2 regions of the Dysosmobacter sp. Sow4_B12 genome follow, and region 2 is predicted to be linked to the other one. Evidence: predicted binding sites of a transcription regulator. Region 2 holds the regulator's gene; the other holds the start of a gene.
What was found. The regulator HrcA, encoded in region 2, represses chaperone genes, less so after heat shock. The targets are predictions, from matches to a motif close to TGTTAGCACTCNNNNNNNNNGAGTGCTAACA.
Positions count from the first base shown of each region.

Region 1 (14,914 bases), on a different contig from region 2:
GTAAAGAACCCTAATAAAGTCCTCATTTCCCCCATGCTATAATACAATTAACCTTTATATGTTCTTACACTTGTCACACAGGGGAGGCAGCTCCGGCGTGTTCAAAGAAAAGCTCCGTGGGGCCTTCATGCCCTTTTGGAAAAGCGAGCGGGTATCACCCGCCCGTGTCATCATTTTCGGCTTCCTTCTTCTGATCCTGCTGGGAACGGCGGCGCTGATGCTCCCCTTCTCCACAAGGGGACAGGGCGGGGCGTCTTTTTTTGACGCGCTGTTTACCGCCACCTCCGCCACCTGCGTCACTGGCCTGGTGGTCCACGACACGGCCAGCTACTGGTCCGGGTTCGGGCAGCTGGTCATTTTGTTTTTGATCCAGGTGGGCGGCATGGGCGTTGTCACCATGGCCGTGGCCATCTCCATCTTTTCCGGAAAGCGGATCGGTTTGAAGCAGCGCTGGGTCATGCAGGAGTCCATCTCCGCTCCCCAAGTGGGCGGCATCGTCCGCATGACGGGCTTTATTTTAAAGGCCGCCTTTATCATGGAGGGTGTGGGAGCCGTCCTTCTGGCCCTTCGTTTCTGTCCCCGGATGGGACTGTGGCGCGGGCTCTGGTACGCCGTTTTCCACGCGGTCTCCGCCTTCTGCAATGCCGGCTTTGACCTAATGGGCCGGGACGTCCCCTTTTCCTCCCTAACAGGCTATGTGGGGGACCCCGCCGTCAATGTGGTGGTCATTCTTCTGATCGTCATCGGAGGCCTGGGCTTTCTCACCTGGCAGGACGCTGCCGTCCACCGCCTGCGCTGCAAGGAATACCGGCTGCAGAGCAAGCTCATTTTAGTCACCACCGCCGCCCTGCTGCTGTTTGGCTTTTTCTTCTTTTTGCTCTATGAGTTCCGCCTCCCCCAGTGGGTGAGCCTGTCCAGCGGGGAAAAACTCCTGGCCGCCCTCTTCCAGTCCGTCACGCCCAGGACCGCCGGCTTCAACACCGTGGACCTGGCCCGGATGTCCGAGGCCGGCCAGCTTGTGACCATTTTGCTGATGCTCACCGGCGGCTCCCCCGGCTCCACCGCCGGCGGCTTCAAAACCACCACCCTCGCCGTCCTGCTGTTAAGCGCCGCGGCGGTTTTCCGGCGGCGGCGCAGCGCCCAGTGCTTCGGGCGGCGGGTCCAGGACTCCGCCCTCCAAAGCGCCTGCGCCATCTTCCTTTTGTACATCCTGCTGTTCCTCACGGGCGGTATTTTGATCTGCTGCATCGACGCCGTCCCGCTGATGGACGCTTTGTTCGAGGCGGCCTCCGCCATCGGCACGGTGGGCCTGTCTCTCGGCGGCAGCGCGCGTTTTTCCGCCGCCTCCAGAATGATCTTGATTTTTCTCATGTACTTCGGCCGCGTAGGCGGGCTGACCATGATCTATGCCTTCACGGCCGGAAACGGCACATCCGCGTCTCAATTCCCGCAAGAGCCGGTAACGGTGGGATAAGAAAGGAGCCTACATATGAAATCTGTGCTTTTGATCGGTCTGGGCCGTTTTGGGCGGCACATGGCTGAAAAGCTGCGGGAGCTGCGTCACGAGGTCCTGGCAGTGGACCGGGATGAGCAGCGGGTCAACGACATCCTGCCCCTGGTAACCAACGCCCAGATCGGCGACAGCACCAACGAGCAGTTCATCGCGTCTCTGGGCGTCCGCAATTTTGACCTGTGCGTGGTGGCGATCGGCGACGATTTTCAAAGCTCCCTGGAGACCACCGCGCTGCTGAAGGAGCACGGGGCCCCCTTCGTGCTGGCCCGGGCGGCCCGGGACGTACACGCCAAGTTCCTGCTGCGCAACGGCGCTGACGACGTCATCTACCCGGAAAAGCAAATGGCATCCTGGGCGGCGGTGCGGTACAGTGCCGACCACATTTTCGACTACATTGAGCTGACGGAGGACCACTCCATTTTCGAAACCGCCGTACCCGCCTCCTGGGTGGGAAAGACCATCGTGGCACTGGCGGTCCGTCAAAAGTACCACATCAACGTGCTGGCCACCAAGCGCAACGGCAAGCTGGAGCCGCTGCCGGGCCCCGCCCATTGCTTCACGGCGGATGAGACCATCTTCATTCTGGGCAGCAACCGGGACGCCCAGCGGTTTTTGAGCCTGTAAGGCCGCTGCTTCCGCCTGCCGCCCCGGGCGCGGGAAAATCATGCCGCACTTGCAGCAACAAGCACCCTCCGCCACCTTGCAAGGCCGGAGAGTGCTTGTTGTTTTGCCTTTGTCAAGACAAGATGAAAAAGCCGCAGGCCTTTCGGCCTGCGGCTTTGTGTTGTGTTTTGCCGATCAATACATGCCGCCCATATCGGGAGCGGGAGCTGCGGGAGCGGGGGGCTCGGGCTTGTCGGCCACCAGGGACTCGGTGGTCAGGACCATGGAGGAGACGGAAGCGGCGTTCTCCAGCGCGGAGCGGGTCACCTTGGCGGGATCGATGATGCCGCAGGCCACCATGTCGCAGTACTCTTCCTTATAGGCGTCGAAGCCGTAGCCGTTCTTGCCGGAGGAGCGGACCTTCTCCAGAATGACGGAGCCGTCCAGGCCGGCGTTGGCCGCGATCTGACGGATGGGGGCCTCCAGGGCCTTGGCGATGATCTGGACGCCAGTCTTCTCATCGCCCTCCACAGTGGATAGCAGAGCCTCCACGGCGGGGATGATGTTGACAAAGATGGTGCCGCCGCCGGCGACCACGCCTTCCTCAACAGCGGCGCGGGTGGCGTTCAGAGCGTCCTCGATGCGCAGCTTCTTTTCCTTCATCTCGGTCTCAGTGGCAGCGCCCACCTTGATGACAGCCACGCCGCCGGCCAGCTTGGCCAGGCGCTCCTGGAGCTTCTCCTTGTCGTACTCGCTGGTGGTGTTGGCGATCTGGGCGCGGATCTGGGCCACCCGGTCCTGAATGGCCTGGGAGTCACCGGCGCCGTCCACAATGGTGGTGTTCTCCTTGGTGACCTTCACCTGGCGGGCGCGGCCCAGCATGGAGATGTCGGCGCTCTTCAGCTCCAGGCCGACTTCCTCGCTGATGACGGTGCCGCCGGTCAAGGTGGCGATATCCTGCAGCATCTCCTTGCGGCGGTCACCGAAGCCGGGAGCCTTCACGCAGACCACGTTCAGCGTGCCCCGCAGGCGGTTGACGATTAAGGTGTTCAGGGCCTCGCCTTCCACATCCTCAGCCACGATGACCAGCTTCTTGCCGGACTGGACCAGCTGCTCCAGGATGGGCAGGATGTCGGCGATGACAGAGATCTTCTTATCGGTGATGAGGATATAGGCATCGTCAATGACAGCCTCCATCTTCTCCATATCGGTGGCCATGTAGGGGGTGATATAGCCGCGGTCAAACTGCATGCCCTCCACGACCTCGCTGTAAGTCTCAGCGGTCTTGGACTCCTCGATGGTGATCACGCCGTCGGAGGAGACCTTCTCCATGGCGTCGGCGATCAGCTTGCCGATCTCCTCGTCGCCGCTGGACACGGCGCCGACACGGGCGATGTCCTTGGAGCCGTCCACGGTCTTGGCCTGCTTCTTGACCTCGGCCACAGCGGCCTCCACGGCCTTGGCCATGCCCTTGCGGACCACGATGGGGTTGGCGCCGGCAGCCAGGTTCTTCAGGCCCTCGTGGATCATGGCCTGGGCCAGCAGGGTGGCGGTGGTGGTGCCGTCGCCGGCAACGTCGTTGGTCTTGGTGGAAACTTCCTTCACCAGCTGGGCGCCCATGTTCTCAAAGGGGTCCTCCAGCTCCACTTCCTTGGCGATGGTCACGCCGTCGTTGGTGATGAGGGGAGCGCCGTACTTCTTGTCCAGGACCACGTTGCGGCCCTTGGGGCCCAGGGTGACCTTGACGGTATCGGCCAGAGTGTTGACGCCGGCTTCCAGGGCCTTACGGGCCTCGTCGCCGCGCTTGATGAGCTTAGACATGATAAACTACCTCCAAAATAAAGATGATTCGCAAACGCGAAATAGTTTAAGTGGTGATGGAATTATTCGACGATGGCCAGGATGTCGTTCTGGCGGACGACGACGTACTCCACGTCCTCCAGGTTGACCTTGGTGCCGGCGTACTGGCTGGTGATGACCTTGTCGCCGGGCTTCACGGTCATGACCACGTCCTTGCCGTCCACGTTGCCGCCGGGGCCAACGGAGATGACTTCGGCCACGGAGGGCTTCTCCTTGGCGGAGCCGGTCAGGATGATGCCGCCCTTGGTGGTCTCCTCGACCTCAACCATTTTCAGGATGACACGATCTGCAAGCGGAGTGAGTTTCATTTGGGGTTCCTCCTTAAGAATATAAAAATTTTTGAAAAAACAATTTCAGCGTTAGCACTCAATCTCCTCGAGTGCTAACGCTGCTATATTAGCGCAACTGATTCCGTTTGTAAAGGGGAAATCGCGGAAAAGTTATGAAGAATTTGTAAATGTTCCCGCCGCGGCCTCACCGGGCGGTGGCGTTTGGGCTGCAGCCCTTGGGGCCGAAGAAGTTCAGCCGCTTGTCCGACAGCGTCATGACCACTTCCCTGCCCCGGAAGCACTCCCCGTCCAGGCAGGTGACCAGCTCCTCCCCGCTTTGGATACGGACGGTGCGGGCGGTGCTGACCCGCACCAGCTCCGGCGGCAGCAGGTGATAGTCCCCGGCGGAATAGACGCTGAACAGCCGGGCAAATTTACTGCGCTCCACCTTTTTCACAAGGATGGTGTGGAGCACGCCGTCGTCCATCCGGGCCTCCGGCACCGGCATGGACCCGCCGCCGTAATAGCGGCCGTTGCACATGGACACCAGCAAAAATTCCCCTTCCAGCCGCTCGCCGTCCAGCCAGACGGTCCAGCGGCTGCCCACCGGCCGCAGCAGCACGTTGGCGGCCACGGCGGCTAAATAGCTGCCCCGGCCGGACAGCAGCGGCAGGCCGCTGTACTGGTGGACGCTGTCCGCCACCCGGGCGTCGATGCCGTTGCAGGCGATGGTGAGGCACAGGCGGCCGTTGCAGTCGATGAGGTCCAGGGGAAAGGCCTCCCCGTCCCACAGGTTTTCCGCGTCGTTGAATTTTTCGGCGTCCGGGCCGAAGTTTTTCAAAAAATCGTTGCCGGTGCCGGTGGGGATGGCCGTCATGGCGGCGTTTACGTACCCGGCGACGCCCTCCGCCACCTCGTGGACCGTGCCGTCGCCGCCGCAGGCGTAAAGCCGCAAGTCCTCGCCGGTCTGCGCCAGCTTTCGGGCCATTTCCGTGGCACCGCCGGGGCGCTCCGTCAGCATACAGGCGCACTCCAGGCCGTGGCGGTCCCGCAGGCGGTCCGCCATGTCGTAAATGCGGGCGGTCTGGTCCCGCTTTCCCGCGTTGGGATTGATGATGAACACATGCTTCACCAGGACATCCCCCTCGTTTTTCTCTCTTTATTTCCCGTACAGGAACGCGTCGCACTTGAGCATGCCGTTGTACAGCTTGCGCTTCTTGTCCGCCGGGCGGCCGAAGCACCGCTCAAACTCCGTGTGGGAGGAGAGCACCACCACCCGCCACTTGGGCGGCAGGTCCCGAAGCGCCCGGCCGAACACCCGGTACAGCTCCTCCGCCTCCTTCTTCTCCAGCAGGCGCTCACCGTAGGGCGGGTTGGTGACCAGCTGGCCGTACTCGCTGTCCCGGTGGAATGCTCCCGCGTCCGCCACCTCGAAGCGGACACAGTCCTCCACGCCGGCCAGCTCCGCGTTGTGCCTCGCCAGCTCCACGGCCTTGGGGTCGATGTCGCCGCCCCAGATGTCGTAGGTGCCGTGGAACTCCTTGTCCATGGCCTCGTCGGCGGCGTCCAGCCACAGCTTGGAATCCATATTCTTCCACTTCTGGGCGGCGAAGCTCCGGTCCAGGCCCGGGGCCCGGTTCTTGGCGATGAGGGCCGCCTCGATGGGGATGGTGCCGCTGCCGCAGAAGGGGTCACAGAAGGGGTCCCTGCCCCGGTAGCGGGAGAGGGTCACCAGCGCCGCCGCCAACGTCTCCCGCAGGGGGGCACCCATATTCTGGGCCCGGTAGCCCCGCTTGTACAGGCCCTCGCCGGAGGTGTCCAGGTACAGCGTGGCGGTGTCCTTGATGATGGCGAACTGGATCTGATAGCGGCTGCCGGTCTCCGGCAGGGTCTCGCAGCCGTAGGCGTTCCCCAGCCGCTTGGCGGCGGCCTTTTTCACAATGGCCTGACAGGCGGGGACGGAGTGGAGGGCGGAGTTGAGGGAGTAGCCCTTCACGGGAAATTCTCCGTCCCGGGGAATATAATCCTCCCACGGCAGGGCCAGTACACCCTGGAACAGCGCCTCAAAATCCGGCGCCTGGAAGGAGCCCAGCTCCATCAGCACCCGGGCGCCGCAGCGCAGGTTTAGATTCAACCGGGCGATGTCCGTCAAGGTCCCCTCGCAGTGGACCCGGCCGTTTTCCGCCCGAACGTCCTTCAATTGCAGGCGCTTCATCTCATCCGCCACCAGGGCTTCCAGCCCGAACAGGCAGGGCACCGTCAGTGTCATGGCCCGCACCTCCTTTGTTTCCAGTCGTTTTCCGGGACCAGTATATCAGAAAACGTTAGGATACGCAATGCGGCATTTTTCTCCTGCGGTTTGTAACCAAAATGAAATGCTTTTCCCGGTCCGGGCATGCTATGATGAGTTTATACAGATCGGCAAAGCGGATAGGAGGAAGTATGGATCTGATGAGTTGGCTCTGGCTGGGCGCGGCGGTGCTGTTCGGCATCGTGGAGGCCCTGACCGCCGGACTGGTGTCCATCTGGTTCGTGGCCGGCGCTGCGGCGGCTCTGGCCGGGGCGCTTTTGGGCGCCGGGACAGGCGTCCAGGTGGCGCTGTTTTTGGCCGTGTCGGCGGCGGCCCTGGCGGCCACCCGGCCTCTGGTGCGCCGGTTCAGCAAAGACGGCACCGTGGCCACCAACGCGGACCGGGCCCTGGGCCAGGCCGGCCGGGTCACGGAGGCCGTGGACAACGCCGCTTCCACCGGCGCCGTCTATGTGGACGGCAAGACGTGGACAGCCCGCAGCGCAGACGGCAGCGTTATTCCCCCGGGGGCCACGGTGAAGGTCCTGCGCATGGAGGGCGTCAAGCTCTTTGTGGAAAAAATTGAAGAAAAAGCGGAGGTAGCATCATGAACTTCGGTTGGATCGTCCCTGCCATTCTGGTGGTCCTGCTGCTGGTGGTCATCATCAGCAACATCGTCATCGTCCAGCAGTCCCGGGCCTATGTGGTGGAACGCCTGGGTGCGTTCCGGGCCGTTTGGAACGTGGGCCTGCACATCAAGGTGCCCTTTATTGAGCGCATCGCCAAAAAGGTGTCCCTCAAGGAGCAGGTGGCGGATTTCGCTCCCCAGCCCGTCATCACCAAGGACAATGTCACCATGCAGATCGACACGGTCATCTACTTTCAGATCACAGACCCCAAGCTGTACACCTACGGTGTGGAGCACCCCATGAACGCCATTGAGAACCTGACGGCCACCACCCTGCGGAACATCATCGGCGACATGGAGCTGGACCAGTCCCTCACCAGCCGGGACATCATCAACTCCCGGATGCGGGCCATTCTGGACGAGGCCACAGACCCCTGGGGCATCAAGGTCAACCGGGTGGAGCTGAAGAACATCATCCCGCCCAAGGAGATCCAGAACGCCATGGAAAAGCAGATGAAGGCGGAGCGGGAGCGCCGGGAGTCCATTCTCCAGGCGGAGGGCACCAAGCAGTCCCAGATCCTGGTGGCCGAGGGCGAGAAGCAGTCCGCCATTTTGCGGGCGGACGCCGAGAAGCAGGCCGCCATTTTGAAGGCCCAGGGCGAAAAGGAGGCCCGCATCATGGCCGCCGAGGCCGAGGCCCAGGCCATCATGCAGGTGCAGAAGGCCATGGCCGACTCGCTGAAGCTTTTGAACGAGGCCGCCCCTAACGACCAGGTGGTGAAGCTGAAGGCCCTGGAGGCTATGGAAAAGGTGGCGGACGGCAAGGCCACCAAGATCATCATCCCCAGCGAGTTGCAGGGGCTGGCGGGCCTGGCCGCCAGCGCCAAGGCCGTGTTTGAAAGCGAAGAGCCCAAGGCGGAATAATTTCACGCGCAAAGGGAGCCGCGGCGTCTGCCGCGGCTCCCTTTTGTTCTCTCTTCACAGCTGCTCCCGCAGCACCCGGCCCAGGCGGCAGATACCCTCCACGATGTGCGCCTCGTTGGCGTTGGAGAAGTTCAGCCGCAGGGTGTTGGTGACATCGCCGTCGGCGAAAAAGGTCTGGCCGGGGATGTAGGCCACCTTCCGCTCCACCACCCGGGGCATGATGGCGGCGGTATCCACTCCCTCCGGCAGCGTGACCCAAAGGAACAGCCCGCCGTTGGGGTGGGTCCAGCGGGAGCCCTTCGGGAACGTCTCCTCCATGACGGACAGCATCAAGTCCCGCCGGGAGCGGTACAGGGCGTTGAGGGCGCGGATGTCGGTGTCCAGGTCGTTATCCGCCAGATAGGTGTCCACCATCATCTGGCTGTAGGTGCTGGCCTGCAGGTCGGACCCCTGCTTGGCGGTTTCAAACATACCCAGCATCTCCGGAGCGGCCACCAGCCAGCCCAGGCGGATGCCGGGGCTGAGGATCTTGGAAAAGGAGCCCATGTACACCACGTTTCCATGGGTGTCCATGGACCGCAGGGTGGGGATGTCCGTTCCCTCAAAGCGCAGCTCGCCGTAGGGGTTGTCCTCCAGAACAGGCAGGTGGTACTGTTCCGCCAGGGCCAGCAGGCCCTTCCGCCGCTCCAGGGACCAGGTGCGCCCGGTGGGGTTCTGGAATGTGGGGATGACATAGATGAGCTTGGCCCTGGGATTGGCCGCCAGTTTCCTCTCCAGATCCTCCAGAATCATGCCGTCGTCATCGGTGTCAATGGGCAAAAAGCCGCACTCGTAGGACCGGAAGGTGGAAAGTGCCGCCGTGTAGGTGGGGTTTTCGCACACCACCAGGTCCCCGGGGTCTAAGAACAGCTTGCCCGCCAGGTCCAGGCCCTGCTGGGAGCCGTTGATCATCAAGATATCCTCCGGCCGGCAGGCCATGCCCTCCCGGCGGTGGCGGGCGGCGATCTTCTCCTGCAGGGGGCGGTAGCCGTCGGAGGGGCCGTACTGCAGGGCCATGGGGCCCGCCGCGGTCAGCACCTTGTCCGATGCTGCCCGCATGGCCTCCACCGGGAACACCTCCGGCGCCGGCATGCCGCCGGCAAAGGAGATGATGTCCGGCCGGGAGGTCAGCTTCAGCGTCTCCCGGACCACGGAGGAGTTCATCTGCTCCGTGCGCTTTGCAAATCAAATATCCATAAAGGTCCTCCCTTTTCGAATTCCCCGGGGGCGGGAACCCAGCGCCGCCCCTGCGAAAAAAGGAAACGGAGCAAGGCCGCTCACAGCGAGCGCCCTTGCTCCGTTTCTTGATTGTTGTCCATTATAAGGCCCGCGGCGTCCGCCGTCAAGCGTGTCCGGCGCCGCGGAGCCATATCCCGCGAGATCCCGGAAAACCGCCGTTTTCCCTTGGGTATTTTTGTATTTTTTGCATACAGATTTTCCCCCGCTCCGGCTCCCGCGGATTTTTTTAGGAAGTTTTTCTTACATTTGTCCCCCAAAACATGGTAAACTATGTATGCAGCGTGCGGTCCCGGCAGACGTAAGTCCAGTTGCCGGACCGCCCGTTTTTTCTTTTCGGAAGATTTTTTGAAGGGGGAAGCCAGATGTTTCAACCAGGAGATTTGGTGGTATACGGAGCCACCGGCGTCTGCCGCGTGGAGGAGATCACCTGTCCCGGCGGCATCGGAGCGGACCGGAACAGGCGGTTTTATCTTCTCAAGCCCTTGCAGCAGGACGGCGTGATCTACACGCCGGTGGACAATGCGAAAGTTCCCATGCGGCCGGTGATCTCCCGGGAGGAGGCCGAAGCCCTCATCGACCTGATCCCCTCCATCCGGGCGGAGGCTTACCACGGGCCCACCCTCCAGGCCCTGGCCCAGCACTATCAGTCGGCTGTCCGCTCCCACGACTGCCGGGACCTCGTGGAGCTGATGATGTCCATTTACGCCAAGCGCCGGCAGGCGGAGGCCCAGAAGCGGCGGCTGGGCATGGTGGACGAGCGGTTCATGAAGCAGGCGGAGCGGCTGTTATACGGCGAGCTCTCCGTGGCGCTGGATATCCCCTTTGACCAGGTGGAGCCTTACATCGCCCGGCGGGTGGACGGAGGACAAACGTAAAAAAGCGGGCGCAAGGCGCCCGCTTTTTGTTTATTTACTTCAGCGCCATTTCGGGGTTGATCTCGTCCAGCCAGGGAACGATGTCCCGGATGTCGCTGACCACCAGGTCCGGCTTTTCCGCGTCGGCGGCCACGCCGGCGTCCTTCTCTGCGGAGAGGTAGGAGCCGATCTGCACCGCCTTGGCAAAGCCCGCCCGCTTGGAGCCGATAATATCCCGGGAGACCGTGTCGCCCACGTAGACGCACTCCGCCGGCTCCACCTGCATCTGGCGCATGGAGATGCGGAACAGCTCCCCGTGGGGCTTGCGGTAGCCGGTGACGCTGGACACCGTCACATCCTCCATGTATTTGCGGATGCCGTAATCCTCCAGCACATTGAACACATTGTACAGCGAGGCGTTGTTGGAAATAACGCCCAGGTGGTAGCCCCGCTGCTGCAGCGCCTGCAGCATCTCCTCCACGCCGGGACGCAGCTCCCGGTGATAATACGTGACCTCCCACAGGTTGGCCAGCTCCTCGGCGATGGCCTCCAGCTTCGCCCGGTCAAAGCCGAACTCCTTCAAATAGTAATCCGGCCAGATCTCCTCCGGCTTCAGCTCCCGCATGGCGGGCTCGCTCCAGTTTTTATAGGCCTTGAGGCCCGCCATGACCCGGCGGTCAAATTCCTCCGGCCCGCAGCCGGGCTCCAGGCCATGGGCGCGCAGTGTCTCCTGCAGCTTCACCATGACCTCCGCCTGGGTCTCCTTGTTGTTCCAGATGTCCTCCAGGGTTCCGCCCATGTCAAATAATACGGTCGTCAGCATGGATATGCCTCCTCAATGATTTATTTTGAAAGGGCGCAGGACGCCCAAACCGCGTTGTGGTCGGACAGCTCCTGGCCGGTAAACCGTGCCAGAGCGGAATCGGGAGGTGCAAAGCCACAATCCTCCGTGCGGGTGGAAATGGTGCGGCTCTCCCGCACCTGGGCACCCCGCACCAGCAGCCAATCCAGCCGCAGGTCCAGGTGCCCCCCTCCCGGCAGGGGCTTGCGGCGGGTGGCAACGGGATGGTCCGGAACCGCCCGGTATCCGGCAGCCTCCGCCGCCCCCAGGCAGCCCTCCCACCGGGCCACATCCTCCAGGCAGCGGCGCTGCAGCCCCGCGTCGCCGGCAATCTCTTGAATGGCGTCCTTGTCCCGGCCGTCGAAGGTGTTGGTGTTCAAATCTCCGCCCAGGATCACCGGCATGCCGGGGAACATCTCCTCCGCCGCGGCCAGGACCGTGTCAAGCTGCGCCTGGCGGCCGGGGCCGTGGGTGCGGTTTTCCAGATGGATGGTGGCCACGCCCACCGGCGTGCCCGCCACGTCCAGCTCCGCCAGGATGGCCAGGCGGCCGCCGATGCGGCGCTGGCGGTCAAAATACCAGTTGTACTGCTCCGGCAGGCGGAGCACCTTGGCCCGGGTGATGGGCCAGCGGGAGAAGATGGCGTTGCCGTGGAAGCCCTTGGGGTCCTCCCCGTTCACCAGCTCGATAAATTCCAGGCCAAACACGTAATTCATGCCCAGCCGCTCCGCCAGGAGCCGGGTGGTGTCCCGGCAGCCGGAGCGGACGCAGCCGTCGTCCAGCTCGTTGGCCAGGATCACGTCAAAGGGCTTTACCGCCGGGCAGCTCTCCAGGAAATCGCCCAGCTCCTCCAGGCAGACGCCCCGTTCCATGTTGAATACCAGCGTCCCGATCTCCGCCGGCTTTTCCGCCGGCGGGTCCGCCAGATTGTGGACCTCCGCCTGGGAAAACTGCCCGATCTGGGCCATGACCTCCGCCTGAGAAGCGTGGTCCAGCAGGGCGCCCAACCGCTGCCGCTCTTCATTGGGGATTCCGTTCATGCATGTGCCTCCTTTATGTTGCTGTGCCGCCGCAGGCGGGGGTCCATGCAGGTGGAGCGGACCATCAGCTCCGGCTGGATCAGGTCCACGGTCTGTTCCCGCTTTCCCTCGATCTGCTCCACTAGCCTGTCCACGGCGATGCGGCCCAGCTGGTACTTTTTCTGGGACACGGTGGTCAGGTGGATGCGGGGCAGGGCGGCAAAGGAAATGTTATCGTAGCCCACCAGGGAGATGTCCCTGGGAATGGAAACGCCGCACTCCTCCGCCGCCTCCATGATCTTCAAGGCGGTGACGTCGGAAAAGGCGAAGATAGCCTCCGGCAGGGGTCCCCCCTGGCGGAACAAGTACAAAGCAGTCTCATAGCTCCAGTTCCGCATGAGGCCCACATCCGCGGGCGCCGGCAGGTCCCGTCCCTCCAGCCCCGCCTCTGACAACGCTTGGCGGAACCCCCGGACGCGCAGCTCCCGGGTGCGGGAGGTGGTGCGGCCCCCAAAGAACAAAATATCCCGGTGGCCCAGCTCCACCAGATAGCGGGTGGCCTCATAGGCGCCCACCTCGTTGTCCGCCATGACATAGCTGCACGCGTCGCCGTGGTTCACGCCCATATACACGCACGGCAGGTTTCCCAAGCGCTCTTTGTGGAGGGCCTGGGACGCCGGGGACAGGGCGGAGATGAGCACGCCGTCGATCTGGCGGGACAAAAAGCCGTCAATGCCCTTGAGCTCCTGCTCTTGGATGCGCATGGAATTGCTCAGCAGCACCCGGTATCCCCGCTCCGCCGCCTGCTGCTCGATGGCGGTGGCCATGCCGGAATAGTAAGGGTTGGAGATGTCCGGCACGATGACGCCGATGGTGTGGGTGGACTGGCCGGTCAGCCCCCGGGCCGCCGCATTGGGCACATAGCCCAGCTGCACGCAGGCGGAGCGCACCTTCTCCTTGGTCTCCCGGCTGATCTCGGGACGGTCGTCCAAAGCACGGGAAACGGTGGCAAAGCTGACGCCCGCCAAGGCGGCCACGTCTTTAATCGTCACTCTCTTCTTCATCGTCTTCGTAAAGCAGCATGGCCTCCTCCTGGGCGGAGCGGAATGCCGGCGGCGTTCCCGGCGCGGCCTCGGGGCCGAACAGGGCCTCCTCCGGTGTCACCTCCGGCTGGGCAGGAGGCTGCGGCGCGGGAGGCTCCTGGCGGGCTGGCTTTTTTGCCGCTTCCTTTTCCGCGGCCTCCCGCAGCTCCTCCTGGATGGTCTTTCTATGGTTCAGCGCGGGATTGGCGCGCTTCATTTTCAAGTAAATGGGCCAGGCGGCGGCATTGCCCACCAAAACGGGGGCCAGGCCGAACATGGCGATAAGCCGCAGCATATTTCCCCGTGCCGGTTCATCCAGCATGAGCGCTGCGGCGCAGAACATGGCAAATACAACCGCCAGACCGGCGAAGCCGTAAGGCGCCACCCGTTTGTCCGGCAGGAAAAACAGCAGGCAGCACACAGCGGTGCCCGCCAGGGCGATGAGAATGGCATGAACGGCGGTGGTGGCCGCCGTGCTCTCCAGGCGCACCGCGTGGTAAAGCGGCTCCGTCAGCAGGGCGTACATGATGCCGAACACCGCCAGATACAGCAGGGCCGCGCCTACGGCGGCCAGGGCGATGGGACTTTTTCTGCGGTTATTCTGATCGATAAAAAAACTCATTGGGCCTCTCTTTTCCGCGGCAGGCCGCGGCTCTTCACGAAAAAGAAGCGGCGGGCGGACAGCCGCCCGCCGCTTGCAGAACTATGCAGTGCCGTTTCAGCAGCTCCGGGGATCAGCCCAGCTTCTGCCAGAAGTCGCGGACCGTGTTGTACTCGTAGTAGATCTCCTCGGCGTCGAAGTGGGCCACGTTCATCTCAGCGAAGGGAGTGGAGCCCTCGGCAGGCTCAATGTCGTCACGGACAGGCCAGCCGCCCAGGGTGTTGAAGGGCTTGTAGCCGGAGGTATCGCCGTCGATGCCGCCCATCATGAAGCGGACCAGCAGCTTGGCGGCGGCGGGATGCTCGCAGCCTTCCACGATGTACAGGGTGTTGATGGCGGGGATGCCGGTGTTGGGATACAGGTTCACGGAGCTCAGCACCCAGCCGTTCTCCTCAGCCTTGCGCAGCTTGGAGGAGGCGCTGAAGCCCACGGGGGGATCGCTCTGGCCGGGGGCGCCGACAGCCTCGGCACTTTCGTCAGAGGAAGCGCAGTAGACAGGCTCGTTGTCGTGCAGGCGCTTGAGGAACTCATAGCCGGCGTTCTCGCAGCCATCGGACAGGACCAGGTCCTCACCGTACAGCTCCTTGTAGGCAGCGGCCAGCTTCTCAGGCTCTTCGCCCACACAGAAGCCGGTGATCCAGGAGCCCCAGGACAGGTTGTCCAGAGGATTCTGCATGGTGATCTTGCCCTTCCACTGGGGCTCGGTCAGCTGCCAGATGTTGGTGATGGGAGAGCCGTCGGGATAGGCCTCGGTGTTGTAGAACAGCTGGGTCAGCTCGATGTACATGGGGGTGGCGGTAGCGGTGTAGGAAGGATCGATGTGCTCGAAGATATCAGCGGGCTGATAGTTGTAGAACACCTTGTTGGCCACGTACTCTTTCCACATGGAGCCGTCCTGGTCCTTGATGTGGACCACATCAGCCACGTGCTGGCCGGCCTCATACTCGCGGGTGACCTTCTCCAGCAGCTCGTTGGTGGAGATGTCGAAGGGCACGCACTCCAGGCCGGGATACTTGGCCATGAACGCGTCAGCGACCTTGCTGCAGCGGGAGGAGATGGAATACAGGGTCACGGTGGCGCCCTCTTCCAGAGCCT
Region 1 is NZ_JBQKKR010000004.1:65,682-80,595, reverse strand. It holds gene ACTQ4R_RS06520 (TrkH family potassium uptake protein) at 128-1,474, shown strand; gene ACTQ4R_RS06515 (potassium channel family protein) at 1,490-2,137, shown strand; gene groL (chaperonin GroEL) at 2,312-3,937, opposite strand; gene ACTQ4R_RS06505 (co-chaperone GroES) at 4,000-4,284, opposite strand; gene ACTQ4R_RS06500 (diacylglycerol/lipid kinase family protein) at 4,451-5,377, opposite strand; gene ACTQ4R_RS06495 (THUMP domain-containing class I SAM-dependent RNA methyltransferase) at 5,405-6,514, opposite strand; gene ACTQ4R_RS06490 (NfeD family protein) at 6,688-7,143, shown strand; gene ACTQ4R_RS06485 (SPFH domain-containing protein) at 7,140-8,084, shown strand; gene ACTQ4R_RS06480 (aminotransferase-like domain-containing protein) at 8,139-9,287, opposite strand; gene ACTQ4R_RS06475 (CarD family transcriptional regulator) at 9,725-10,237, shown strand; gene ACTQ4R_RS06470 (HAD family hydrolase) at 10,272-11,039, opposite strand; gene ACTQ4R_RS06465 (endonuclease/exonuclease/phosphatase family protein) at 11,060-12,097, opposite strand; gene ACTQ4R_RS06460 (LacI family DNA-binding transcriptional regulator) at 12,094-13,128, opposite strand; gene ACTQ4R_RS06455 (hypothetical protein) at 13,118-13,780, opposite strand; gene ACTQ4R_RS06450 (hypothetical protein) at 13,893-14,914, opposite strand, start outside.
Region 1: the regulator HrcA is predicted to act here: its motif matches at 4,334-4,364, upstream of ACTQ4R_RS06505 (co-chaperone GroES).

Region 2 (14,914 bases):
GCCGTTTGGGACGCACACCGTGGCTCCCAGCTCCATCATGGCCTGGTTGAACACCCGGATGTCCGCCATTTCATAGGGCATGGCCTCCTGGACCCAGGCCCGGACGGCCTTTTTTGTCCTTGGGTCGGAAATATCGTCATGGCAGTCCGCCAGCCGGGACACCACCCGCAGCACATTTCCGTCCACCGCCGCCTCCCGCCGACCAAAGGCCGCCGAGGCGATGGCGCTGGCGGTATAGTCCCCGATGCCCGGCAGGGCCAGCAGCCCCTCATAGGTGTCCGGAAAGCCGCCCAGCTCCGCCACCCGGGCCGCCGCCTTCTGCAGGTTCCGGGCACGGCTGTAATAGCCCAGGCCCTCCCACAGCTTCATGAGCCGGTCCTCCGGCGCCTCCGCCAGGGCTTCCACCGTGGGGAAGGTCTCCAGAAAGCGGGCATAGTAACCAAGGACCGCCGCCACACGGGTCTGCTGGAGCATGATCTCCGACACCCAGATGCGGTAGGGGTCCTCCGTCTCCCGCCAGGGCAGGGTCCTGGCGTTGGCCCGGTACCAGGGCAAAAGCGCCTCCGCCAGCCGGGCCTGTATATTTTCCATTGTCAGCTTTGAATGTTCCATGGTATGATTATACCATACAGTGGGGGCTCTTCCCACCCCCACACATATTTTTTTCAAAAACCTCTTGACCTTCCCCTTTCTGGAAGGTATATGCTGGCAGCAGAAATGAGGTGGACGGCTTGAAGATCAATGAAGTGGAGGCCCTGGTGGGCATCACGAAAAAGAACATCCGCTTTTACGAGGCGGAGGGCCTGCTCTGTCCCCGGCGGAACAGCGAAAACGGCTACCGGGACTACGGCGAGGCGGAGGTGGAGGTGCTGCGGCGCATCAAGCTCATGCGAAAGCTGGGCGTTCCTCTGGATGAGATCCGCCAGATGCTGGATGGCGTCCACACGGTGGGGGACGGCATGCGCCGCCACCTGGTGACGCTGGAGCGGGACCAGCACAACATTCAAGAGGCCATCCGCTTTTGCTCCGGCCTCACGGACTGCCGGGAAAAGCTGGAAAGCCTGGACGCCGCGGCGCTTCTTTCAAAAATGGAACTGCTGGAACAGGAGGGAACCACATTTATGGATAAGCAAAAGCAGGACACAAAGCGCCGGCGCTACGCGGCGCCGGTGGCCGTCACCGTGTTGATGGCCCTTTTGATGGCCGGACTCATCTGGCTGTTCCTGTGGGCCTTTGAAACAGACCCCGCCGGCGCGCCGCCGCTGCCGCTGCTGGCATTGTTCATCGCCATTCCGGCCGTGGTGGCCCTGGGCGTGATCATTGCCCTGATCCTGCGCATCCGGGAGATCGGGCGGGGCGAAGAGGACGACGCCAGACAATACTGACCACAGACCCACATAAAAGGAGGACACATATGAAAATTCTGACCATTGAGACCATTCCCAACCGGAATTACGAGGCGCTGGACATTGTCAAGGGGACGGTGGTATACAGCAAAAACTTCGGCCGTGACTTCATGGCCGGCATGAAGACCCTGGTGGGCGGCGAGATCGTGGGCTACACGGAAATGCTCAACGAGGCCCGTCAGATCGCCACCAAGCGCATGGTGGACGCCGCCGAGGCCCTGGGAGCCGACGCCATCGTGGGCGCCCGGTACGCCTCCTCCTCCGTGATGCAGGGGGCCGCCGAGGTGGTAGCCTACGGCACGGCGGTGAAATTTCTGTGATGCGGGCCGCCTTTCTGGCCCACAGCGGCTTTCTGGTGGAGCTGCCGTCGGTCACGCTGTTATTTGACTGGTGGAACGGGGAACTCCCGGTCCTGCGGCCGGGGGTCCCCCTTCTGGTCTTTTCCAGCCACCGCCATGAGGACCACTTCAAGCCGGAAATCTTCGCCTTGAACGCCCAGGCCTTCCTGCTGGGGAAGGACATCAGCCTGTCCGCCAGGAACCGGGCGCGCTGGGGCTTATCCGATGAAACGGCGGACAAGTGCACCGTATTGGGCGGCGGCGAGGCGGTCTCTCCCCTGCCCGGCGTCCGGGTGGAGGCGCTGCCCTCCACCGACGAGGGCGTGGCCTTTCTGGTGACGGCGGACGGCACCGCCGTCTTTCACGCCGGAGATCTGAACTGGTGGCACTGGGAGGGCGAGGCAGAAGGCTGGAACCGGAACATGGAGGTCAATTTCAAGCGGTACGCCGAGCCTCTGCGCGGGCGCCGCATCGACCTTGCCATGCTGCCTCTGGACCCCCGCCTGGGTGATGACGGCTTCCGGGGGCCGGCGTATTTCCTGGAGCTGGCGGACATCCGCCGTTTTCTGCCCATGCATCAGTGGGGAGAATTTGGCTTTACAGACAACTTTCTGACCCGGTATCCCGGCTTCGCGGACCGGACGGTGCCCGTCTGCCGGGAGGGGCAGATATTTGATTTCAAGGAGGAGCATCTATGAAAATCGACGGCAATGAGCTGGCTATCCGCCAAAACGACCTGGACCGGGAGGGCCGCCACGAGGAGGCCATGTCCATCAAGAAGGAATTTTTGAAGCAGGTGCGTGAGAGCGGAGACCACTGTCCCTGCCAGGAGGCCTGTCCCCACCACGGCAACTGCTTTGAGTGTGTCACCCTCCACCGGGGCCATCGGGACCACCTACCCATGTGCATGTGGGACATGGTGAACGAGCGGCTCCACAAGCTGTCCCTCATGACGGAGGGGACCCTCCGCGACTACGAGGACCGTCTGAAATAAAAAAACAGTGCCTGGCCCATTGGGTCAGGCACTTGTTTTTATCCCCGCAAAAGCAGGTAGCTTTGATATTCCGTGGTAGTGGGCACGGCGGTCAGTTCCGGAATCAGAACGCCCTCCTCCATATCTGTCACCATAGCGTCCACCCGGTCCTCCGCGGTGGGCACATAGACCCGGTCCAGCCGGGCCATCAGCGTGTTCCACAGGTCAATGCCCGCCGTCTCGTCCACGCCGTCGTTGCCCATCACCGCCTCCGAAAGCTCCAGGGACAGCTTCACGTCCCGGTCTCCCAGGGCATCCTTCACCGCCGCCAGCAGATTCGCGATCTGCTCCGTGTTATAGGCGGCCTGGGTCCCGTAAGCGGGGTCGGAGCCGTAGGCAATCTTGTCCAGCTTGCCCACCGTGGGATAGGTCAAGTCTGTCAGCAAGATCTCGTCAAAGCCCAGGTCGGCGCACTCCACCGCCAACGCGCAGAGGTAATCCCTGGTGGCCTGCTTGGACGGGTCCAGCCAGTTTTCGTTGTTCCCGTCGTAGAAGATATAGCCGCCGGTGTTTTTCAAACCCATGGTCTCCACATTGCTCCGGGCCACACCGCCGTCCCGCAGGCAGGAGATGCGTGCGATGACGTACCGTCCCCCCTCCAGCAGAGCCGGCAGGGCCTCCGCCGCCGCGGCGGCCGTTTTCGCCGCCGACGCGCCGCTGACCGCCGATGCCTCCGCAAAGGGGTAGCGCAACTGGCCGCCGGGGGCCTTCACCGTAACGGCAAAGGCGTTTTGTCCGCCAGCCGCCTCCACCTCCGCCAGCCAGGCCGCCGGGTCATCGCCCAGCTGCACCGCCTGGAGCCGCTGGTTCTTCTCCGTCTGCTGGATGGTGATGTTCACCGGCTCTTCCTCCGGCGGCGGGTCTTCCTTTTTCTTCTCCGGAACCATCAAGTGGGGCGTCCCCGTCTCATCGTAGACAATGCGCTCCTGCACCATCATAAAGCCGACGGAGCCCAGGATGACCAGCACCAGAAGCACTGCCAGCACGATCTTCCACTTGGGACTGCGGCCGCGGTAGCTGTGATACCCTCTGGGGCCTGCCATCTCTTTCACCTCTTTTCGCTGATTCGGGAGGGGCTCAGCCCTCCAGGGCCATCATCTTATCCACGCGGCGGGCATGGCGGCCGCCCTCAAACTCGGTGCTCAAGAACACCTCCACCATGCGCTCGGCCATGTTCTTGCCAGTGAAGCCGGCGCCGATGGCCATCATATTGGCGTCGTTGTGGCGGCGAGTCATCTCCGCCTCCAGGCAGTCGGCGCAGTGGGCGCAGCGGATGCCCTTGATCTTGTTGGCGGCGATGGAGATGCCGATGCCGGTGGTACAGATGACAATGCCCCGATCGCACTTGCCCTCTGCCACGGCCCGGGCGGCGGCGGCGCCGAAATCGGGGTAGTCGCAGCTGTCCAGATTGTAGCATCCAAAGTCCTCATACTCATGGCCCAGCTTCTCCAGCACCTTGATGACGTGCTGCTTCAGCTCGTAGCCGCCGTGGTCACAGCCCAATGCAATTTTCATGGTAGGTCCTCCCGTTTTTTAAAGTAGCCTTATTATATGCCCGCTGTTTTCAAAAATCAATCACAGTTCGTGCCATACCGGCTCCATCCGCCGGAACGTGCAGAACCGCCGGAAGCCGCACCGGCGCAGCAGCTCCTGCCGCTCCCGGATGGCGCAGCCCACATACGTGGGGTCGTGGGCGTCGGTGCCCAGGGTGATGATCTCGCCTCCCAGGTCCCGGTACATCCGCAGCCATTTCTCATCCGGCAGGGGCGTGTGGCCCCGGTTGGTGTTCAGCTCGATGCCCCGGCCCTTTTGGATGAGGATGCGGAGGATCTCCTCGATCTCCGCCTCAAAGCCATCGAAGGTCAGCTGGAAGCCCCGGTTCTCATTGAGATACCGCAGGGGCAGCGTCAAGTGGCCCAGGACGGAATAGGTCCCGTCCCAATTGGCCAGCTGCCGCACCAGCTCCAGGTAATCCGCCATGCCCCGGCGGGCCGCCGCGTCGTCAGCGGGGTCAAAGTAATAGAGGTCCGTGCAGCCGTAGGCGGCGGAGAGCATGTGGATGGAGCCGATGATGAAGTCCAGCTGCGGCGCGTCCGCCATCAATCGCTCCGTATGGGCAAAGTCCCAGGGGGCGTCTCCCAGCTCCACGCCCAGCCGCAGGGTGATGCGGCCGCCCACAGCCGCCTGGGCCCTGGCGAATTCCTCCGTCAGGGCCTGCCAGTCATAGGGGCCCCGGGGCTGGGTCGTGGCCCAGACGATGGGCTCCACATGGTCCGTGAAGCACAGCTCATCCAGCCCCGCGGCGATGGCCGCCTCCGCCATGTCCGCCATGGGGGAACGGGCGTCCGGAGAGATACGGGAATGGGTATGGTAATCAGCCAGATACATGGCGGACCTCACTTTTTGAATTTCTTGAAGAATTTCTTCCGCTCCTCATAGTTGCCCTCGCCCACACTCTCGGCAAACTTTTTCAGAGCCTCTTTCTGCTCCTTGTTCAGGTTCCGGGGGGTCTCGATATAGACCGTGACGTATTGGTCGCCCCGGCCCCGGCCGTTGATGGAGGGGATGCCCTTGCCCTTGAGGCGGAAGGTAGTGCCGGACTGGGTGCCCTCCGGCAGGGTGTATTTCACCTTGCCGTCGATGGTGGGGATCTCCAGCTCTGCGCCCAGGACCGCCTGGGTGAAGGTGATGGGTGCCTCACACAGCACGCTGGTGCCCTCCCGGCGGAACAGCTCATGGGGCCGCACAGTGATGGTGATGAGCAGGTCGCCGGCGGGGCCGCCGTTCTTGCCGGCGTGGCCCTGGCCCCGGATGGAAATGGTCTGGCCGTTGTCGATGCCGGCGGGGATGGTGGCCTGGATGGTCTTGCGGCGGCGGACGGTGCCGCTGCCGTGGCAGTCCTTGCAGGGCTGGTGGATGATCTGGCCCTTGCCGCCGCACTTGGGGCAGGGGGAACTGGTGGCGAAAACGCCCATGGGCGTCTGCCGCCGCACCTGCACCTGGCCGGTGCCCCGGCAGTCCGGGCATACCTCCGGCGTGGTGCCGGGGGCGCAGCCGCTGCCGTGGCAGGTGTCGCACTGCTCCGTGCGTTCCACGGTGACGGCCTTTTCGCAGCCGAAGGCCGCCTCCTCGAAGCTGATGGCCAGGGACATGCGGATGCTCTCGCCCCGCTGGGGCGCGTTGGGATTGGTGCGCCGTCCGCCGCCGCCGAAGCCGCCGCCGAAGAAGCTGCCGAAAATATCGCCCAGGTCGCCGAAGTCGAAGCTGCCGTCGAATCCGGCGCCGCCGGCGCCGAAGTTGGGGTCCACGCCGGCGTGGCCGTACTGGTCATACCGGGCCTTCTTGTTGGGGTCCGACAGGACCTCATAGGCCTCGTTGACCTCCTTGAAGCTCTCCTCGGCGGCCTTGTCTCCCGGGTTTAGGTCAGGATGGTACTTCCGGGCCATTTTCTTATAAGCTTTTTTGATCTCGTCCTCTGAGGCGCCCTTGGAAACGCCCAGGACCTCGTAATAATCACGCTTGCTCTCTGCCATATTGAAAACTCCTCATATTCCGAAACGCCGTATCAGGGACAGGCGGCACGCACTGTCCCTGATACGTTTTATGAGAGGGTCGCTCACTTGTTCTTGTTGTCATCCTCGTCCACGACCTTGTAGTCAGCGTCGTAGTACTGGCCGCCCTGGGTGCCGGCGTCGGCGCCGGGCTGCTGGGCACCCGCCTGGGCGCCGCCCTGGGGGTTGGCCTGCTGGTACAGCTTCTCGCTGACGGCGTAGAAGGCCTGGGTCAGCTCGTCGGTAGCGGCCTTGATGGCGGCGGTATCCTGGCCCTTCAAGGTCTCCTTCAGCTTGTCGATACCGGCCTGGACCTTGTTCTTGTCGTCGGCGGGGATCTTGTCGCCCATCTCGGCCAGGGTCTTTTCGCTCTGGTAGACCATCTGGTCGGCCTGGTTGCGGGTCTCCACTTCTTCCTTCAGCTTCTTGTCCTGGGCGGCATACTGCTCGGCTTCCTTCACAGCCTTCTCAATGTCCTCCTTGCTCATGTTGGAGGAGGAGGTGATGGTGATGTGCTGCTCCTTGCCGGTGCCCAGGTCCTTAGCGGAGACGTTGACGATGCCGTTGGCGTCGATGTCGAAGGTCACCTCGATCTGGGGCACGCCCCGGCGGGCGGGAGCGATGCCGTCCAGGTGGAAGCGGCCCAGGCTCTTGTTGGCGGCAGCCATTTCACGCTCGCCCTGGAGGACGTTGACCTCCACGCTGGTCTGGTTATCGGCGGCGGTGGAGAAGATCTGGCTCTTCTTCACGGGGATGGTGGTGTTGCGGTCGATGAGCTTGGTGAACACGCCGCCCATGGTCTCGATGCCCAGGGACAGGGGGGTGACATCCAGCAGCAGCAGGCCCTTGACGTCGCCGGTCAGCACGCCGGCCTGGAGGGCGGCGCCCATGGCCACGCACTCATCGGGGTTGATACCCTTGAAGGGCTCGGAGCCGGTGAAGTTCTTCACGGCCTCCTGCACGGCGGGGATACGGCTGGAGCCGCCCACCAGCAGGACCTTGGAAAGGTCGGAGGGACGCAGGCCGGCGTCGGACATAGCCTGGCGCACGGGGCCCATGGTGGCATCCACCAGATGAGCGGTCAGCTCGTTGAACTTGGCCCGGGTGAGGGTCACGTCCAGGTGCTTGGGGCCGGTGGCGTCGGCGGTGATATAGGGCAGGTTGATGTTGGAGGTGGTGACGCCGGAGAGCTCGATCTTGGCCTTCTCGGCGGCCTCCTTCAGCCGCTGCATGGCGACCTTGTCGCCGCTGAGGTCCACACCGTCGGTGCGCTTGAACTCAGATACCAGGTACTTCATGACACACTCGTCGAAGTCGTCGCCGCCCAGGCGGTTGTTGCCGGCGGTGGCCAGGACCTCGATGACGCCGTCGTCGATCTCCAGGATGGAGACATCGAAGGTGCCGCCGCCCAGGTCGTAGACCATGATCTTCTGGGACTGCTCCTTATCCACGCCGTAGGCCAGGGCCGCGGCGGTGGGCTCGTTGATGATGCGCTTGACATCCAGGCCGGCGATCTTGCCGGCATCCTTGGTGGCCTGACGCTGGGCGTCGGTGAAGTAAGCGGGAACGGTGATGACGGCCTCGGTGACGGTCTGGCCCAGGTAGGCCTCGGCGTCCGCCTTCAGCTTCTGCAGGATCATGGCGCTGATCTCCTGGGGGGTGTATGCCTTGCCGTCCACGGTGACCTTGTAGTCGCTGCCCATCTCACGCTTGATGGAGGAGATGGTGCGGTCGGGGTTGGTGATGGCCTGGCGCTTTGCCACCTGGCCCACCATGCGCTCGCCGGTCTTGGAGAACGCCACCACGGACGGGGTGGTGCGGTTGCCTTCCGCGTTGGGGATGACGACTGCCTCGCCGCCTTCCATGACGGCCACGCAGGAGTTGGTAGTACCAAGGTCGATACCGATTACTTTAGACATAAATGATTCCTCCTAAATATATCGAAAACGTTTTGTTTACTCTCTATGTTAATTGGCCACCTGGACGATGGCGTGGCGGATGACCTTGTCACCCAGCATGAAGCCCGCCTGGAACACCTGGGCCACCTCGTTCTCCCCTAGATTTTCGTCGTCGATGTGCATGACGGCGTTCATTTTCTCCGGGTCAAAGGGCTTGCCCTGGGCCTCGATCTCCGTGACGCCCTGCTTTTGCAGAATGTCCTTAAACTGGGTGAAGATCATCTCCAGTCCCTTTTTGTGGGGGGAGTCCTCTCCGCCCTCGCTGGCGGCGGCACGCTCCAGATTGTCGTACACCGCCAAAAAGGCGCTGATGGTGTCCGCCTTGGCATCCTGGTACAGGCTATCCTTCTCCTTGGCAGTTCGCTTGCGGTAGTTGTCATATTCCGCGGTGAGGCGGACGAACTGGTCCTTCACGGACTCCAGCTGCTTGGCGGCCAGCTCCGCGGCCTCCATCTGCTGCTGGGTCAGGGTATAGGTTTTCTCCTTTTCCTTTTTCTTCTTGCCTTTGCCGGTCTTTTCCGTCTGCTCCTGGGCGGTCTGTTCCGCGGTCTGCTCCGCCCCCGCCTGGGTCTCCGGGGTCTCCTCAGCGGTGGGCTGCTTCGTCTCTTCGCTCATTCCTTCGTATCCTCCTTCGGGGGTAATTCCTGTTTTCCAAACAGCCGTGTCAGCCCGTCGGCAAAGCCGGAGAGCCGCGCGGCCACCGCCGCGTAATCCATGCGGGTGGGACCCACCACGCCGATGAGGCCCCGCATATTGTCGCCGATGTCGTAGCTGGCCACCACGACGCTGGCGTTTTTCAGCGCGTCGCTGACGTTTTCCGGCCCGATGAGGATCTTCATAGGCCCCTCGTCCGGCAGCGGCAGGTTCTCCTTGCTGTCCGTCATAAAGCTCATCAGCTGATGGGCCTTGTCGGCGTCCCGGAACTCCGGCAGCTTCAAAAGCTCCTTGGTCCCGGCGGTGACGATCTCCCGCTGGCTGGCCTCCTCCAGGGAGTCCGCCGCGTAGGAAATGGTCTGGGACAGCAGCAAAAACAGCTGGGGCGGGATCTGCTCCGCCACGTTCATAAGGCGCTGGTTCATCTCCGACGGGGAGATGTTGGTGAAATGCCCGTTCAGCAGGCTCACCAGGGTGGGCAGCTGCTCCAGGTCCACCTTCAGCTGCAGGCGCAGCAGCTGGCTTTTCACCCGGTCGTCGCTCATCATCATGACCACGATGCAGCTGCGCTCATCCACCGGCAGCAGCTCGAAGCGCTTGGCGGTGAGGCTCTTGCGGCCGGTGACGCTCATGTAGGCGGGATAGTTCACAAAGGAGCTGACCGCCCGGCCCGCCTGGGAGAGGATGTGGTCCAGCTCCTCCATTTTCAGCTGCAGGGACTGGTTGATCTTTTCCGTTTCCGCCAGGCTCAGCCGCTGCCGCTCCATCAGCTCGTTGACATACAGCCGGTAGCCCTTGGGGGACGGCACCCGGCCGGCGGAGGTGTGGGGCTGCTCCAGATAGCCCAGATCCACCAGGTCCGCCAGCTCGTTGCGGATGGTGGCGGAGCTGACCTTGCCGCCCATTTCGGCGGCGATGGCCTTGGAGCCCACAGGCTCGGCGGTGCGGATGTAGTCCTCAATGACGACCTTCAGTATTTTCTTTTTCCGGTCCGTCAGTTCCATGGCTCGCTCCCGTTCCGCTGTTCTCTTGTTGGGTTAGCACTCATTTCCCCCGAGTGCTAAAGCGAGTTTACCACCACGGGAAAGTATTGTCAATGGATGCTTATAAACAATTTGTGAACAAACGGAGACAGGTTTTTGAACTTTTGACAGCCGACGGGGTTTTGCGGCCGTTTCCCCTCCAGAGCGCGAAAAAAGGCGGGCCCGCGCCCGCCTTTTTCGCCTGTTTTTACCAGCGGATCTTTCCCGCCGTCTGCCCGGGAATGAGGCCGGCCCGCCGCAGCGCCGGCGCCAGCGCGGCAAACAGCAGCACCAGCAGCGCCGTCTGGAAGGGCAGCATGATGAGGTTCTTGATGGCGCTGCCGGCTGCCATGACGGACCACGCCTTTCCATAGAGGATGGCGGACCACAGGGAGCCCAGCACCACGTTCTGGATGTTGGTCAGCAGCTTTGCCAGGAACACCCGCCGGATGGTGAGCTCCGCCCGGTACAAAAAGAGGGCATAGATCAAAACGCCCAGCATGGTGGTGAGGGTGTAGCCGGGGAAAAAGGGGTATCCGCCGCCGCCCGTGAGGAAAAAGCTGAGGATGTCCTCCGAAAAGCCGAACACCACGCCCAGCACCGGGCCGCACACCAGGGCGCAGAGGGCTCTGGCCAAAAAGCCCCAGGTGATCTTGGCGCCGCCGAACAGGGGCACGGAGGGGATGTGGCCCAGCACCACGCACATGGCGATCATCAGCGCCGCGAAGGTCAGCTTCCGCAGGTCGCGGAGCTCCCGGACAGCGTCCCGCCAATAGCCGGCGGAAAATGGATGGGGATAGAGAGACATAAAAATACCTTCCTTCTGTAAAATTCGGCAGTCCGGTACCGGAGCGCCGCACAGAGGAAGGTCTCACCCATGTCCTATATGCGGCAGCGGGATGCGGAACACACACTGCAAGACCCCAAAGCGGTCCTTTCGTCCGGAAAACAACTCCCCGTTTTTCCGGCACTATTTCACACGTGTGTTCCTACTCTGCCTTACTGATGTCATGATATTCCATTTCCACAAAAATAGCAATGGAAAAGGTCCCTAAATCTTGCGATTCAGGGACCTTTTTTCAGTGGAAAATCAATTACTCAGCCTTGGGAGCCTCAGCGGCCTTGGCAGCGGCTTCCTCGGCGGCCTTCTTGGCGGCGGCAGCCTTCTCAGCCTGGGCCTTCTTAATGGCCTTGTACTTTTCCTTCTCCTCGGCGGTAGCCACGGGGGAGATGGCGTCACGGGGGCAGACCTTGGTGCAGAGCTTGCAGCCCACGCACTTGTCATAGTCGATGACGGCCACGCCGTTCACCACATGGATGGCGTCCTTCTTGCACTCCTTCTGGCACAGGCCGCAGCCGATGCAGGAGTTGGCGCAGACGCTCATGGCGGCCTTGCCCTTATCCTGGTTGGCGCACAGCACGTGGACCTTCTTGGAGGCGGGGACGGAGGTGATCAAATGGCGGGGGCAGGCGTTGGCGCAGGCCATGCAGGCGGTGCACTTCTCGGGGTCCACCACGGCGGCGCCGTTGGGGCCGATGCTCATGGCGCCGAACTGGCAGGCATTGACACAGGAGCCGAAGCCCAGGCAGCCGAAGCTGCACTCCAGGGGGCCGGCGGCAACCTTGGTAGCGGAGATGCAGTCCTTCACGCCCACATACTCAAAGCGCTTCTTGGCGTTGGTGCCGCCGTTGCAGCGGACGAAGGCCACCTGGCGCTCGCCGGTGGGAGCGGCCTGGCCCATGATCTCCGCGATGGCGGCGGCGTTTTCGGCGCCGGCGGGAGCGCAGGCATTCACGGGAGCGTCACCGGCCAGGATGGCGGCAGCGCAGCCGGCGCAGCCGGGATAGCCGCAGCCGCCGCAGTTGGCGCCGGCCAGATGGCTGAGGATGGCTTCCTCGCGGGGGTCTTTCTTCACCTCAAAGATCTTGGAGGCGACGGCCAGGACCAAGCCGAACACAGCGCCCAGCACGCCCAGCACGATAACAGCATATGCAATATTCATCTCAACTGCCTCCTTACCAGATCTTCAAGCCGGAGAAGCCCATGAACGCCAGGGCCATCAGACCGGCGGTGACCAGGGCGATGGGGAAGCCCTCGAACGCCTTGGGATAATCCGCGAACACCAGGCGCTCACGGATGCTGGCGAACAGCACGATGGCCAGCAGGAAGCCCAGGCCGCCGGTGACGCCGTAGACCACGGACTCGATGAAGTTGTAGTTGTTCTGGATGTTCAGCAGAGCCACGCCCAGAACGGCGCAGTTGGTGGTGATCAGGGGCAGATACACGCCCAGGGCGGTGTACAGGGTGGGCATGGCCTTCTGCAGGAACATCTCGATGAACTGCACCAGAGAGGCAATGACCAGGATGAACGCCACGGTCTGCATGTAGCCCAGGTTCAGAGGAACCAGGATAAAGGTGTTGACCAGCCAGGTGATGGCGGAGGCCAGACCCATGACGAAGGTGACGGCCACGCCCATACCGACGGCGGTGTCGACCTTCTTGGAAACGCCCAGGAAGGGGCAGATGCCCAGGAACTGGGAGAAGATGAAGTTGTTCGCCAGAATGGCGCCCAGCGTGATCGCCAGGAGGTTAGTGATCTGTTCCATACGTTCCTATCCTCCTTATTTCTTAGACTTGGACAGCGCCCACTGCATGGCGGCGATGAGGCAGCCAAGCACCAGGAAGCCGCCCACAGGCAGGGTCAGCATACCGGCGGGGAACTGAGCGGGGATGATCTGGATGCCCTTGCCGCCGGCGCCCAGCAGGCCGCCGCCGAAGGTGCCGGCACCCAGCAGCTCGCGGATGATGCACATGGTCAGCAGGACCAGGGTGTAGCCGATGCCCTGGAAGACGCCGTCGAAGAAGGAGGCCACAACGCCGTTCTTATAGGAGAAGGACTCGGCGCGGCCCAGGATGATGCAGTTCACCACGATCAAGGGGATGAACACGCCCAGGGACTCGGCCAGGGCGGGAACGAAGGCCTGCAGGAACAGGTCCACCATGGTGACGAAGCCCGCGATGACCACGATGAACATGGCGATACGGATCTTGTCAGGCACGATCTTGCGGATCGCGGAGATGATGACGTTGGACAGGGTCAGGATGATGGTGACGGCCAGGCCCATGCCCAGACCGTTGAAGAAGGATGTGGTAATGGCCATGGTGGAGCACATACCCAGCACCTGGACCAGAACGGGGTTCTGATACAGGAGGCCATCCATAAACTGTTTTTTCAAATTCATAAGTTTTCGCTCCTCCCTTCTCAGCCCATGACGCCGGCCACGGCCAGCGCTGCGTTGACGCCGGTGGTGACGCCGCGGCTGGACACGGTGGCGCCGGTGATGGCGTCCACGTTCTTGCCCACAGCCAGCGTACCGTCAGCGGCACTCTTGCCGATGAACTGATCCAGAACGCCGTTTTCGTTGCTCATGACCTTGGAGCCGATGCCCGCGGTCTCGGAGTTGTTGACGATGGAGACGCCGGTGACGACGCCCTCGGCGTCCACGCCCACCATCATCTCGATGTTGCCCTGGGAGCCGGAGGCCACGACCTTCAGCGCGTAGCCGGCGGGAGCGCCGCCGGACTGGACCTCGTAGGCCTCGGTGATGGAGCCGCCGGCGGAGGACGCGGCGGCGGTCATGTCGCCGGTGATCTCCAGCGCGTCGGAGAAGGTGCTGCCCTCGGGATCGGCCACGACGGCCTTCATGGCCTCCTCGGTCTTGGCCTTGTTGATCTCAGCGATGGGGCCCTCGGTCACACTGTTGACCAGGCCCAGCAGGCCGGCCACGACCACGCAGGTCACAAACAAAGTCACGGTCAGCTTAATGATGTACTTGGGGTCCATGTTGACCTTTTCCTTGGTCTGCACTTCGTTACTCATTTCGCAGCCGCCTCCTTCTTATCGGATTTTACGACGCCAAAACGAGTGGGCTTGGTGTACTTGTCGATCAGGGCCACGCACAGGTTCATGACCATGATGGAGTAGCAGACGCCTTCGTTATAGGAGCCAAAGTAACGGATGAGCACGGTGAACAGGCCGCAGCCGATGCCGAAGATCAGCTGGCCCTTCTTGGTAACGGGGGAGGTGGCGTAGTCGGTAGCCATGAAGAAGGCGCCCAGGAACAAGCCGCCGCCGAACACGCTGTACAGCATCCAGTCCATGCCGCTGCCGGCCTTGGGGAACAGGAAGGTCAGCACGGCCACGGTGGCGATATAGGCCACGGGGGTCTGCCAGTTGATGACCTTGCGCCAGATGAGGTACACGCCGCCGATGAGCAGCAGCAGGGCGGAAACCTCGCCCAGGGAGCCGCCGGTCTTGCCCAGGAACATATCCACCACGGAATAGGTCTCCTTGAGGCTGGCGAAGCTGGCCTCCAGGTCGGCGCCGGAGCCCTTCATCATACCCAGGGGGGTGGCGCGGGTGACCACGTCAGCCACGGAGCCCATGAGGGGCGCCTTGTTAGCGGCGGGGTCCAGCCAGGTGGTCATGCTGCCGGCATAGCTGCCCAGCAGGAAGGCGCGGCCGGCCAGGGCGGGGTTGACAAAGTTCTTGCCGATGCCGCCGAAGAGCTGCTTGACCACCACGATGGAGAACAGGTCGCCGATGAGGATCATCCAATAGGGAGTGGTCACGGGGCAGACAAACGCCAGCAGCATGCCGGTGACCACGGCGCTGAGGTCGCCCACGGACTGGGGCTTCTTCATGACCTTGCGGTACAGCCACTCAAAGAACACGCAGCCCAGCACAGACACGGCGGTCAGTGTCAAGGCCTTGACGCCGAAGCACACCACGGCCCAGATCAGAGCGGGCACCATGGCGATGATCACGTCCAGCATAATGGAACGGGTGGTCTCTGCGGCGCGGATATGAGGATTGGAAGTGGCAATGAGCTTCAAATTCTTGTAATCCGTCATTTGTTCACAGCCTCCTTCTTCTCTTCCGCGGCCTTTT
Region 2 is NZ_JBQKKR010000015.1:10,391-25,304, forward strand. It holds gene mutY (A/G-specific adenine glycosylase) at 1-612, opposite strand, end outside; gene ACTQ4R_RS11315 (MerR family transcriptional regulator) at 723-1,385, shown strand; gene ACTQ4R_RS11320 (YbjQ family protein) at 1,415-1,726, shown strand; gene ACTQ4R_RS11325 (MBL fold metallo-hydrolase) at 1,726-2,442, shown strand; gene ACTQ4R_RS11330 (LPS biosynthesis protein) at 2,439-2,738, shown strand; gene ACTQ4R_RS11335 (putative glycoside hydrolase) at 2,777-3,820, opposite strand; gene rpiB (ribose 5-phosphate isomerase B) at 3,855-4,292, opposite strand; gene ACTQ4R_RS11345 (histidinol-phosphatase HisJ family protein) at 4,353-5,165, opposite strand; gene dnaJ (molecular chaperone DnaJ) at 5,174-6,310, opposite strand; gene dnaK (molecular chaperone DnaK) at 6,394-8,247, opposite strand; gene ACTQ4R_RS11360 (nucleotide exchange factor GrpE) at 8,296-8,901, opposite strand; gene hrcA (heat-inducible transcriptional repressor HrcA) at 8,898-9,944, opposite strand; gene ACTQ4R_RS11370 (folate family ECF transporter S component) at 10,171-10,770, opposite strand; THF riboswitch at 10,853-10,961, opposite strand; gene ACTQ4R_RS11375 (RnfABCDGE type electron transport complex subunit B) at 11,057-11,965, opposite strand; gene rsxA (electron transport complex subunit RsxA) at 11,979-12,569, opposite strand; gene rsxE (electron transport complex subunit RsxE) at 12,585-13,205, opposite strand; gene ACTQ4R_RS11390 (RnfABCDGE type electron transport complex subunit G) at 13,226-13,843, opposite strand; gene ACTQ4R_RS11395 (RnfABCDGE type electron transport complex subunit D) at 13,840-14,877, opposite strand; gene rsxC (electron transport complex subunit RsxC) at 14,874-14,914, opposite strand, start outside.